One region of the Bacillus sp. mrc49 genome, then DNA from elsewhere that is predicted to be linked to it. Evidence: riboswitches for the same ligand, from Rfam matches in the RefSeq annotation. Region 1 holds a riboswitch; each other region holds the start of a gene.

The links. Region 1 has a riboswitch for S-adenosylmethionine ahead of CVN76_RS26865 (methionine ABC transporter ATP-binding protein). Riboswitches for the same ligand answer to the same signal wherever they lie in the genome.
Region 2: it holds a riboswitch for S-adenosylmethionine, as region 1 does, so the genes downstream of both, CVN76_RS20295 (methionine ABC transporter ATP-binding protein) here and CVN76_RS26865 (methionine ABC transporter ATP-binding protein) in region 1, are expected to answer to the same signal.
Region 3: it holds a riboswitch for S-adenosylmethionine, as region 1 does, so the genes downstream of both, CVN76_RS10430 (bifunctional homocysteine S-methyltransferase/methylenetetrahydrofolate reductase) here and CVN76_RS26865 (methionine ABC transporter ATP-binding protein) in region 1, are expected to answer to the same signal.

Annotation. Positions count from the first base shown of each region.
Region 1 is NZ_PHNG01000800.1:112,329-115,611, reverse strand. It holds gene CVN76_RS26870 (MBL fold metallo-hydrolase) at 539-1,363, opposite strand; SAM riboswitch class I at 1,575-1,681, shown strand; gene CVN76_RS26865 (methionine ABC transporter ATP-binding protein) at 1,751-2,767, shown strand; gene CVN76_RS26860 (methionine ABC transporter permease) at 2,754-3,283, shown strand, end outside.
Region 2 is NZ_PHNG01000715.1:8,777-12,059, reverse strand. It holds gene CVN76_RS20300 (O-acetylhomoserine aminocarboxypropyltransferase/cysteine synthase family protein) at 1-1,078, shown strand, start outside; SAM riboswitch class I at 1,196-1,310, shown strand; gene CVN76_RS20295 (methionine ABC transporter ATP-binding protein) at 1,479-2,513, shown strand; gene CVN76_RS20290 (methionine ABC transporter permease) at 2,506-3,174, shown strand; gene CVN76_RS20285 (MetQ/NlpA family ABC transporter substrate-binding protein) at 3,190-3,283, shown strand, end outside.
Region 3 is NZ_PHNG01000673.1:33,093-36,375, forward strand. It holds gene CVN76_RS10430 (bifunctional homocysteine S-methyltransferase/methylenetetrahydrofolate reductase) at 1-1,656, opposite strand, end outside; SAM riboswitch class I at 1,760-1,858, opposite strand; gene CVN76_RS10435 (MOSC domain-containing protein) at 1,969-2,619, opposite strand; gene ku (non-homologous end joining protein Ku) at 3,023-3,283, opposite strand, start outside.

The DNA.
Region 1 (3,283 bases):
TAGTAGATTGCATGCTTCTAAACATAAAATTATACCAAATCATGCGAATAACATCAAAACTTCATGAGACCAAAGTGGGTGTTTTTTCCTTATTTTAGAAAATCAATTTTGTTCAACTGATTAATTTTTACTCCCCTTCTTTTAGGTGATTATTCCTGATCCATATGCTTCAACCCCCTATAATAAAGGGACTCGGACCTGCTACCTTCTGTACTTGTCTCTAAACAGCTTACATGCACTCAAACAAATTCTTATATCCGTTCGCGCAAAAAATATTTTTATCGATTTGAAAACAGATAGGAACGGACCGCTCGCGGATAAGCGAGGGCATGAAGTGGAAAGAACGATCGCAGTCCAACCTCTTAATGATAATCACGGTCTCATTCAACAAAAATAACTGTAAGCAGCCTCCATTATTTGCGAGTTTACCTACAGTCTAAATGGCTTATTACACTTTTTACAAGCATGAAAACCTCTCACTCTTCCTTCCATCAGTCAATTGTCAGGAACTGAATACGCATCCTCTTGGGAATATAACCTACTTCCTAGTTTTCTCACTTGCATCCAGAACATTTTCATTCAATATCGATGTAATGATATGCTCCGAATCCCATTCATGCTCCGATATCTCTATAAGGGGGTACCGATGGGGTAAAACGAGATTCTGAATTTCACGCACCGTTCGTCCTTGTTCATGCAAAAGCAAAATTTCACCACGGAGGTTTTCCAAATAATCGAGTTTTTTTCTGAACATTTCTTTTCCATTCGGAACATGCCCGGCATGGCAACAAAACATCTCCCCAAAGTCATAGTGAAGCAATCTTTTTATCGAATTAATGATTACCGGAACGGACTCTTCCCGCAGAACAAGTTTTGTTTTTGGAGTGACGAAAAGATCGCCTGAAAAAAGCATGCCGGTACTGCGATTCAAATACACCATATGGTCATGCGCATGACCAGGGGTGTAAATCGGCTCCCATGCTTGGCTTCGGGAATGAACGGACTCCCCAAGCGGCTCAGCTTTGAAAGCATCCCGCCTTCCCCAAAACATTTTACGATAAGCGGGATATTCAGCATCTTTCGCACAAGCTTCAACCGACATCGTATGAATGAATATAGGAACCTTTTTATGTTCCTGAATCCAGGCGGCTCCTCCCGTATGGTCTTCATGATAATGCGTAAGGGCCACTGAATCGAAGTCGGCTGACTCAAAGAAAGGAATGAGTCCATCCATTAAAATCTGAGCGCCCGTATCAATTAGAAGACCGTCCGTTAGAAACACATAAACGCTCATCCCCGACCTGACTCCCCCCGGAATTCCGTGCACACAAACCACATCATTTACCTTCTTAACCTCTATCATGAACCTGCACATCCTTCATTTTATAAGATAGCTGCACTCCACGTTTTTTCTTTTTATTACAATAAATGTATTACCATCCCCCCCATTTGACAAGGAATTAATGAAACAAGAAAAAAAATTATTCTAAAATCACAGAATTCATTGACAATGAGGTGATTAACAAATACTATAGAATATATTAAAAAAAATGAAATATTCCAAAATAATAATTTACTTATCAAGAGTGACGGAGGGATCAGGCCCTGTGATGTCCGGCAACCGCCCCAATCGGGAACGGTGCCACTTCCTGCAGAATGATTGCATTCTGAAAGATAAGACGAGATATAATTTCGCTGCCTCTTTCTGAATGATAGAGACAGTTTTTTTTATGCTTAAGGGGGTTGGCTCATGATTGAAATCCGTTCAGTCAGGAAGGAATACATATCGAAGAAAAACCGAGTTATCGGAGTGGATAACGTATCTTTAACCATTCAAAAAGGGGAAGTATATGGAATTGTCGGCTATAGCGGAGCAGGAAAAAGCTCATTACTTCGTTGCTTGAATTTGCTTGAACGACCGACAGAAGGAAATATCATCATTGACGGAACTGATTTAACATCTTTATCTAGCAAGGAACTGCGTAAGCAACGTCAAAAAATCGGTATGATCTTTCAACACTTTTCCCTTGTCAGTTCCAAAACCGTTTTTGAAAATGTGGCTTTTGCCTTGAAGGCAGCGCATCAATCGAAGGGAGCCATTACGTTACGTGTTTTACAACTGTTGGATATCGTAGGACTCAGTGACAAAAAGGATGTTTATCCCGCCCAACTTAGCGGCGGCCAGAAGCAGCGGGTCGGAATCGCTCGTGCATTAGCCAATGATCCCACTGTATTGTTATGTGATGAGGCCACTTCAGCCCTTGATCCCACTACGACTAAAGCCATATTACAGCTACTGAAGAAAATCAGTCGCGAACTTGGCATCACCATCGTATTGATTACACATGAAATGGAAGTGGTCAAGGAACTGTGTCATCGGGTCGCGGTCATGCAGGATGGGCGGGTGATAGAAGAAGGTTCCGTTTATGAAATATTTTCACAGCCTAAAGAGGAGTTAACGAAAAAATTCATAAGCAGTGTACTGGATTTTGAGCTTCCCTCACATTTGATTGAAGAAAGTGAAGGCACGATCATAAAAATTCAATTCGAAGGGCAAACGGCAGGTGAATCGATTCTCTCCGATACCCTACAATCTTATTCGGTAAAGGGTAATATCCTGCACGGGAAAATCGAGTATATTCAGGATATACCTTTAGGGATTTTGATCATCGAATTGAATGGCGATGCTGCTGAAATCCATTCGGCATTAGCCTATATAAAGAATCGTACCAGCTCTGTGGAGGTGCTAAAACATGTCACTGCTTGAATCCATCATCAATATCCTGCCTGACCTTAATAAAGCATTCATTGAAACGATTTATATGGTGGGTGTCTCACTGGCGGTTGCCCTTCTTATCGGCTTGCCGCTTGGCGTATTACTGTTTACGACAACGAGGAACTTGTTCTTCGAAAATAGTGTCTTGAATCGTTCTCTCGGCTTCGTAGTCAATATTGTCCGTTCCATTCCATTCATCATTCTCTTGGTCGCCCTCCTTCCTTTAACGAATTTGCTTACGGGATCGACGATAGGACCAAAGGCTGCTTCCGTATCCCTCTCCGTTTCCGCGATACCTTTTTTTGCAAGGATCGTTGAATCGGCATTGCGCGAAATAGACAAAGGGGTGATTGAGGCGGCAATCGCCGTCGGTGCCACGCCGTGGATGATCATAAAAGATGTACTTCTGCCTGAGGCAAAACCGGGTATCATCCAAGGGCTTACATTAACGACCATTTCACTTATCGGTTATTCCGCCATGGCAGGAACGATTGGGGGAGGCGGAAT
Region 2 (3,283 bases), on a different contig from region 1:
CGGCGGATTGGCCACAGCAAGCGGAATGGCTGCCATTTCACTGTCAATCCTCAATATTGCCGGTGCAGGGGATGAAATCGTTTCGGCCTCTACCTTGTATGGGGGAACATATAACCTTTTCGAAAACACCCTTCCTAAATACGGAATTAAAGTGAAATTCGTTTCTCCTGATGATCCTGAGAATTTTAAAAGGGCAATTACGCCAAGAACAAAGGCCATATTCGCAGAAACGATTGGAAATCCAAGTTTGCGGGTCCTCGATATTGAAGCGGTGGCAAAGATCGCACACGAAGCCCACATCCCATTGATCATCGATAACACCTTCGCTACTCCGTATCTTTGCAGACCGATCGATTTTGGAGCGGATATCGTCATCCATTCCGCAACGAAGTGGCTTTTGGGTAATGGAACGACTTTAGGCGGTGTCATCGTGGATGGAGGCAATTTCAACTGGAACTCGCCGAACTTCCCCGGTTTCACGGAGCCTGACCCAAGCTACGACGGCTTGGTTTATGCCGATGCAGTGGGCCCTGCGGCCTTCATTACAAAAGCCCGGGTGCAATTGCTCCGCGATTTAGGACCTGCGTTAAGTGCCCAAAGTGCTTTCCAGTTTACGCTTGGTCTTGAAACGCTGCATGTAAGGATGAAAGAGCATCTTGCAAACACCAAGACCATCATACAATACTTGAAAAACCACCCTGCTGTGAAATGGGTATCATATCCAGCCAATGAGGACCATCCAGATAAGCCGCTTGCGGATAAATATCTGCCTAAGGGTGCGGGAGCCGTGGTGACCTTTGGGATTCAAGGAGACCGTGAAGCAGGGGCAAGGCTCATCAATTCGGTGGAGTTGTGGTCCCATGTGGCAAATGTGGGAGATGCGAAGAGTTTAATCATCCACCCCGCCAGCACCACCCATCAACAGCTGAACGATGCGGGATTGGCGAAATCTGGAGTGAGCGCCGATCAAGTCCGTCTATCCATCGGAATAGAAAATGTAGATGACTTAATAGAAGATTTAGAGCAGGCAATACAAAAAGCGACGGATATCGTTTCGGTGACATCCCAATCGATTTAAGAAAGTAGTCCTAAACTTTTTTTGTTAGAAATAATATACATTGCACTCCTTTTTTATCTGTGATAGAATTTCTCCATACTAATGAACGTAATGGTGTACAAATATTCTATATATTAGCTCTTATCAAGAGAGGTGGAGGGATGTGCCCGATGAAGCCCGGCAACCGACAAGGAGGTTTTTCCTTGGAAAGGTGCCAATTCACACAAAGTGTAAACACTTTGGAAGATGAGGGAAAGGCCAGCTTTTTTACCTGCCTTTCTGCTCATGCAGAAAGGTTTTTTTATTTTTAAAATTTAGGAAACCATAAGCATGTGCACGCTTGGTAAAAGATTAAAAGCTGGATAATGTAGATAAATCAACTAAGTTCATAGGTTTTATTGGATAAAAGAGGTGAGCATGAATGATTACATTGACCAACGTCAGTAAGCTGTTTCGAACAGGAAAAGGAAACGGCGGGACGATCAAGGCTGTAAATAACGTGAACGTTGACATAAATAAAGGCGAGATTTTCGGCATCATTGGATACAGTGGGGCAGGGAAAAGTACGCTGATAAGAATGCTCAATGGCTTGGAGACACCGAGCGAGGGGACGGTTGTCGTAGCAGATAAGGAAATTTCCAAAATTAAAGGGGCTAACCTTCGTAAGGCCCGCCAGGAAATCAGCATGATATTCCAGCATTTCAATTTATTATGGTCCAGAACCGTTCAGGAAAACATTTCCTTCCCGTTGGAAATTGCAGGGGTTTCAAAATCTGAACGGATGAAACGAGTCAATGAATTGATCAAACTGGTCGGACTTGAAGGCAGGGAAAAGGCGTATCCCTCGCAGCTAAGCGGCGGACAAAAGCAAAGGGTCGGAATCGCAAGGGCCCTTGCCAATGATCCGAAAGTTCTATTGTGTGATGAAGCGACTTCCGCTCTGGACCCACAGACCACGGATTCCATACTCGAATTGCTCGTTGATATCAATCAGCGACTTGGGTTAACGATTGTCTTGATCACACATGAAATGCATGTGATCCGGAAAATCTGTCATCGTGTGGCCGTGATGGAAAACGGGCAGGTCGTTGAACAAGGTCCAGTCCTCGATGTGTTCAGGAATCCTCAGGAACAGATGACGAAGCGATTCGTGCAGCAGGTGACGGAGCCAGAAGAAACGAAGGAAACGATGGACCATTTGTTCGAACGCTATCCTGCAGGTAAAGTGATTCAATTGACTTTCGTCGGTGACCATGCGGAAAGCCCTTTGATAACCAAGCTCGTACGCAACTTCGAGTTGGATGTCAACATCGTTCAAGGTAAGATATCCCAAACAAGAAGCGGCTCATATGGAACGTTGTTCATTCACCTTGATGGTACAGAGGATGAAATGCTCCGCGCAATCGAATTCGTTAAAGCACAGCAGGTAGGCGTGGAGGTGATCACTCATGCTTGAAGAATTATTGCCGAATATGGATTGGGAAAAAATGATTGAGGCAACAAAAGAAACATTGTATATGACAAGCATCTCTGTAGTGGCGACTTTCTTTATCGGGATACTATTGGGCTTGGTCCTGTTTCTGACAGGTAAAGGAAATATGTGGCAAAATCGGACCGCGAACGGGATCATCAGTGCTCTCGTTAATATATTCCGATCGATTCCATTCATTATCTTGATCGTACTGCTCATTCCATTCACCAAAGCGCTAGTCGGTTCCATGATCGGCGTGAATGCGGCGCTGCCAGCACTCATTATCGGAGCAGCCCCGTTTTATGCACGTATGGTGGAAATCGGTCTTCGTGAAATCGATAAAGGCGTAATCGAAGCCGCTAAATCGATGGGGGCCAAAACGAGCACGATCATTTGGAAGGTCCTTCTTCCAGAGTCGATGCCCGCCCTCGTTTCAGGGATCACGGTAACATCGATCGCATTAGTCGGCTATACCGCAATGGCAGGGGTCATCGGTGCCGGCGGGCTTGGGAATCTGGCCTATTTGGAAGGTTACCAAAGAAGTCAAAATGACGTTACGCTCGTAGCGACAATCGTTATTCTAATTATCGTCTTCATAATTCAGATTATTGGAGATGTGATTACATCCAAATTGGACAAAAGATAAAGGGAGATGAATAAGATGAAGAAGTTTTTAGGATTTGCGTTAATTTTAGTATTATCGATCGCTTTGGCAGCTTGCGGAAGCGACAAGGACAAAAAAAGCGGCAGCGATA
Region 3 (3,283 bases), on a different contig from region 1:
GGCTAATGCCATCGCTCTCCTGACATTGTCAGGCAATTTGATGCCTGGGATTTCGTTGTGGATGAACTCCGCATTCCGCGTGCTTGTCAAGGGCATGATACCGATGAAAATCGGCGTTTCCAAATGTTTGGTCGCTTCATGAACTTCTTCCATCTGTTGGATTGAATAAATGGGCTGTGTCAAAAAGGAATGAGCACCACAGGCAATTTTCTTTTCCATACGCTGCACCGCTTTATCCAAGTACTTCACATTGGGATTAAATGCGGCGGCAATTTTGAAATTTGCCCGTTGGCCCAAGCTTTGACCCGAATAGGAAAGGCCGTCATTAAATTGTTTGACCATGCTTATCAAGTCAAAGGAGGATAAATCATAAACCGAAGTGGCCCCAGGGAAGTCCCCGATTTTGGATGGATCGCCGGTAATGATCAATATCTCATTCAAGCCTACCGTCTGCAGGCCCATTAAATGGGATTGCAGGCCAATTAAATTACGGTCACGACATGTTATATGTACCATTGGTTTCACATTCAATTGGTCTTTCAGTAAATTTGCCAACGCTTCATTCGATATCCTCGGGGAAGCAAGTGAATTATCCGCTAATGTAATCGAGTCGACCCCTGCAGTTTTCAAAGCCTTCGCCCCGGCCATGAAAGTTTCTATTCCCAGCTTCTTCGGTGGATCGAGTTCAACAAGAATCGTCCTTTCTGTTTTGGCCTTTTCATATAGAGGAAGTTCTCCTGCTCTATCACTGATCTCCATTATTTCTATTTCACGGGGTTTCGTTAATTTTTCTTTCACGGGAACCAGGCTTCCCACTGCATTCTTCACAGCTTGAATATGCAGAGGAGTCGTACCGCAGCATCCGCCTATGATCGTGGCACCCTGCTTACGTAGGTCCAGGGCACTCGAACCGAAATATTCAGGCACTGCCTTATAGACGAGCCTGCCATCCACATAATCCGGGAGGCTGGCATTTGGATAGATGGCAATCGAAGCATGCTTTGGCAGGCTCACTTCTTCCAAGGCACGAATCATATGGTGAGGCCCAAGTCGGCAATTCACACCGACGACATCGGCTCCCAATTGCTCGAGTTTTTGAAAGGCTTCATTCAAATGGATCCCATTTTGGAGATTGCCCAATTCATGCATTGAAACATTTGCGATGATTGGCAGTTCCGTTTCTTTTTTTACGATTTCCAGCACGGTTTCCAGTTCTTCGAGGTCATAAAAGGTTTCCAGGAGAATCCCATCCGGGCTTTCCATCAGCAGGCTGTAAAGTTGTTCACGAAAGCCTCGCTTTATTTCCTCCATGCTTAAATCCGATTTTCTTATACTCCGCTGGGCCCCGATCGTACCGAAGACATAGGCCTTGCCTTGTGCCGCTTTTTTGGCGAGGATGACTCCCTGACGATTGATCTTGCTTACCTCATCTTCTAGTCCATGTCGCTTCAACTTATTGAAGTTGGCACCATACGTGTTCGATTGTAGGATGTCGGCACCTGCCTCCAAATAGGCACGATGGATCGATTCTATTTGACCGGGATTGGTACAGTTTAATTCCTCATAACATTGATCGATGCCATAGGAGTATAATAAAGTCCCCATCGCCCCTTCTCCAACCAGCATTCTTTCTTTCAACTCTTTACGAAAATTCATTATTACACCCTCTCTCAAAAACAATTCTGTTTTTGTCATATTCTAAGCGTATGAGAGAAAAGAAAAAAAACCTTCTCAAAGAAGAAGGTTTCTTGGAACATTCTCCTCATCTATCAAGCTCCGCTTGCTGGATTTAGCACCTTTGCCTAAGCTGGTTGCTGAGGTTTCGTCGGGCCAGTCCCTCCACCTCTCTCGATAAGATCGATATATAATTTTCATAAAATTTTAAAATTTATTTATATTTAATTTACCTTAATAATCTGTTAATTTCAATACCTTACCGCGCATTTTTTCATTTTCCCTACAATTCATTCAGTCCTGCACAGCCTGAATGCGCTTTACGGCCCTTTGTTTCCAGTCGTCCGCGAGTGAATCCACAGCAAGTAAAGCACTCGCTCCTTCCTCCCCGTCCCGTCCATGAAGGATCACCTCAGTGGCGAATTGAACCGTGATTTTTTCCTGCTGGCGTTCGAGTAACAAAATTTCATCTTGTTTCTTTATGGTCCCCTCTTTGATCACTCTTGCAAAATAACCAGTGAAACCCGTTTTCATAACTATTTTCAAAAGCCCGGCCTCACGGTTAAAATGGGAAATGGTCGAACAGGGGATCCTTCCCTGGTTAATTTGGACGATCGCATCGCCTATTTGATAAATATCACCAATATAGATAGCATCCTCTGTCATCCCTGCAACGGTTACATTTTCACCAAACGCGGGAATATCAAGCTTTTTATTGAACTTCTCATTCCATAATGCGTAGTGTTCATAGGGATAAAAACATACGACTCGATCAGGTCCTCCATGAAACTTTTCATTGCCTACCCCATCACCGATTAGGCCAGATTTCGTTACAGTCACGGTATCCACTGCTTGTTTATTCATGGCAGAAAAAATGTTGACATTCGCAAATGTTTCTTGTTTTGGCTTACTGACTTGAAGTGAAACTATTTTTTTGTTTTCCATTCTTCGTCTCCCTATCCTCATTTAGTTATATACCATCCTTATATGAATAAATTATACTAAAAATCCATTTGATTCTATAGCCAAATAGGAGAATATACCAAATGCAAAAACCGAAAACGGGTCCCCATGCTTTCAATTGGTTGAAATATCTTGGAATTCCAGAAAAAATCATCAGTAAGTTACCGTAATATTGTTGCTATTTCAGAATTAAATATGATAGAATATGAACACAATATATAGTCGAAAACTACAACAGTTCGCCTATATGTTGATTTCACGATTGAATTCCTCATTGTCGCTCTTAAGGGAGCGATTTTTTTTTGCCCTGCATCGATCTCCACTTAAACGAAACCCCAAATAGAAAGCCAAGCGACGCATTCCTACTCCGCTTGGCTTTTTTGTATTATGCTTGTTTCTTTTTTTTCGTTGCCGCCTTCTTACGGGTGGTTCTTTTCTCCGGTTCTTCATGCTTCGTCCGGTCAATGGAAGCTTGCAACGCCTCCATTAAATCGGTTACATTGTTTGCTGCCGGTTCCGTCGTTTTGGCGGCAATCGCCTTCTGTCCCGTTTTCTTTGATTCAATCAGTTCGAGTAAAGCGGTGCGATAATCATCCGTGTATTTGGTTGGTTCGAAAGTCGACGTTAATTGATCGATTAAAAGCAC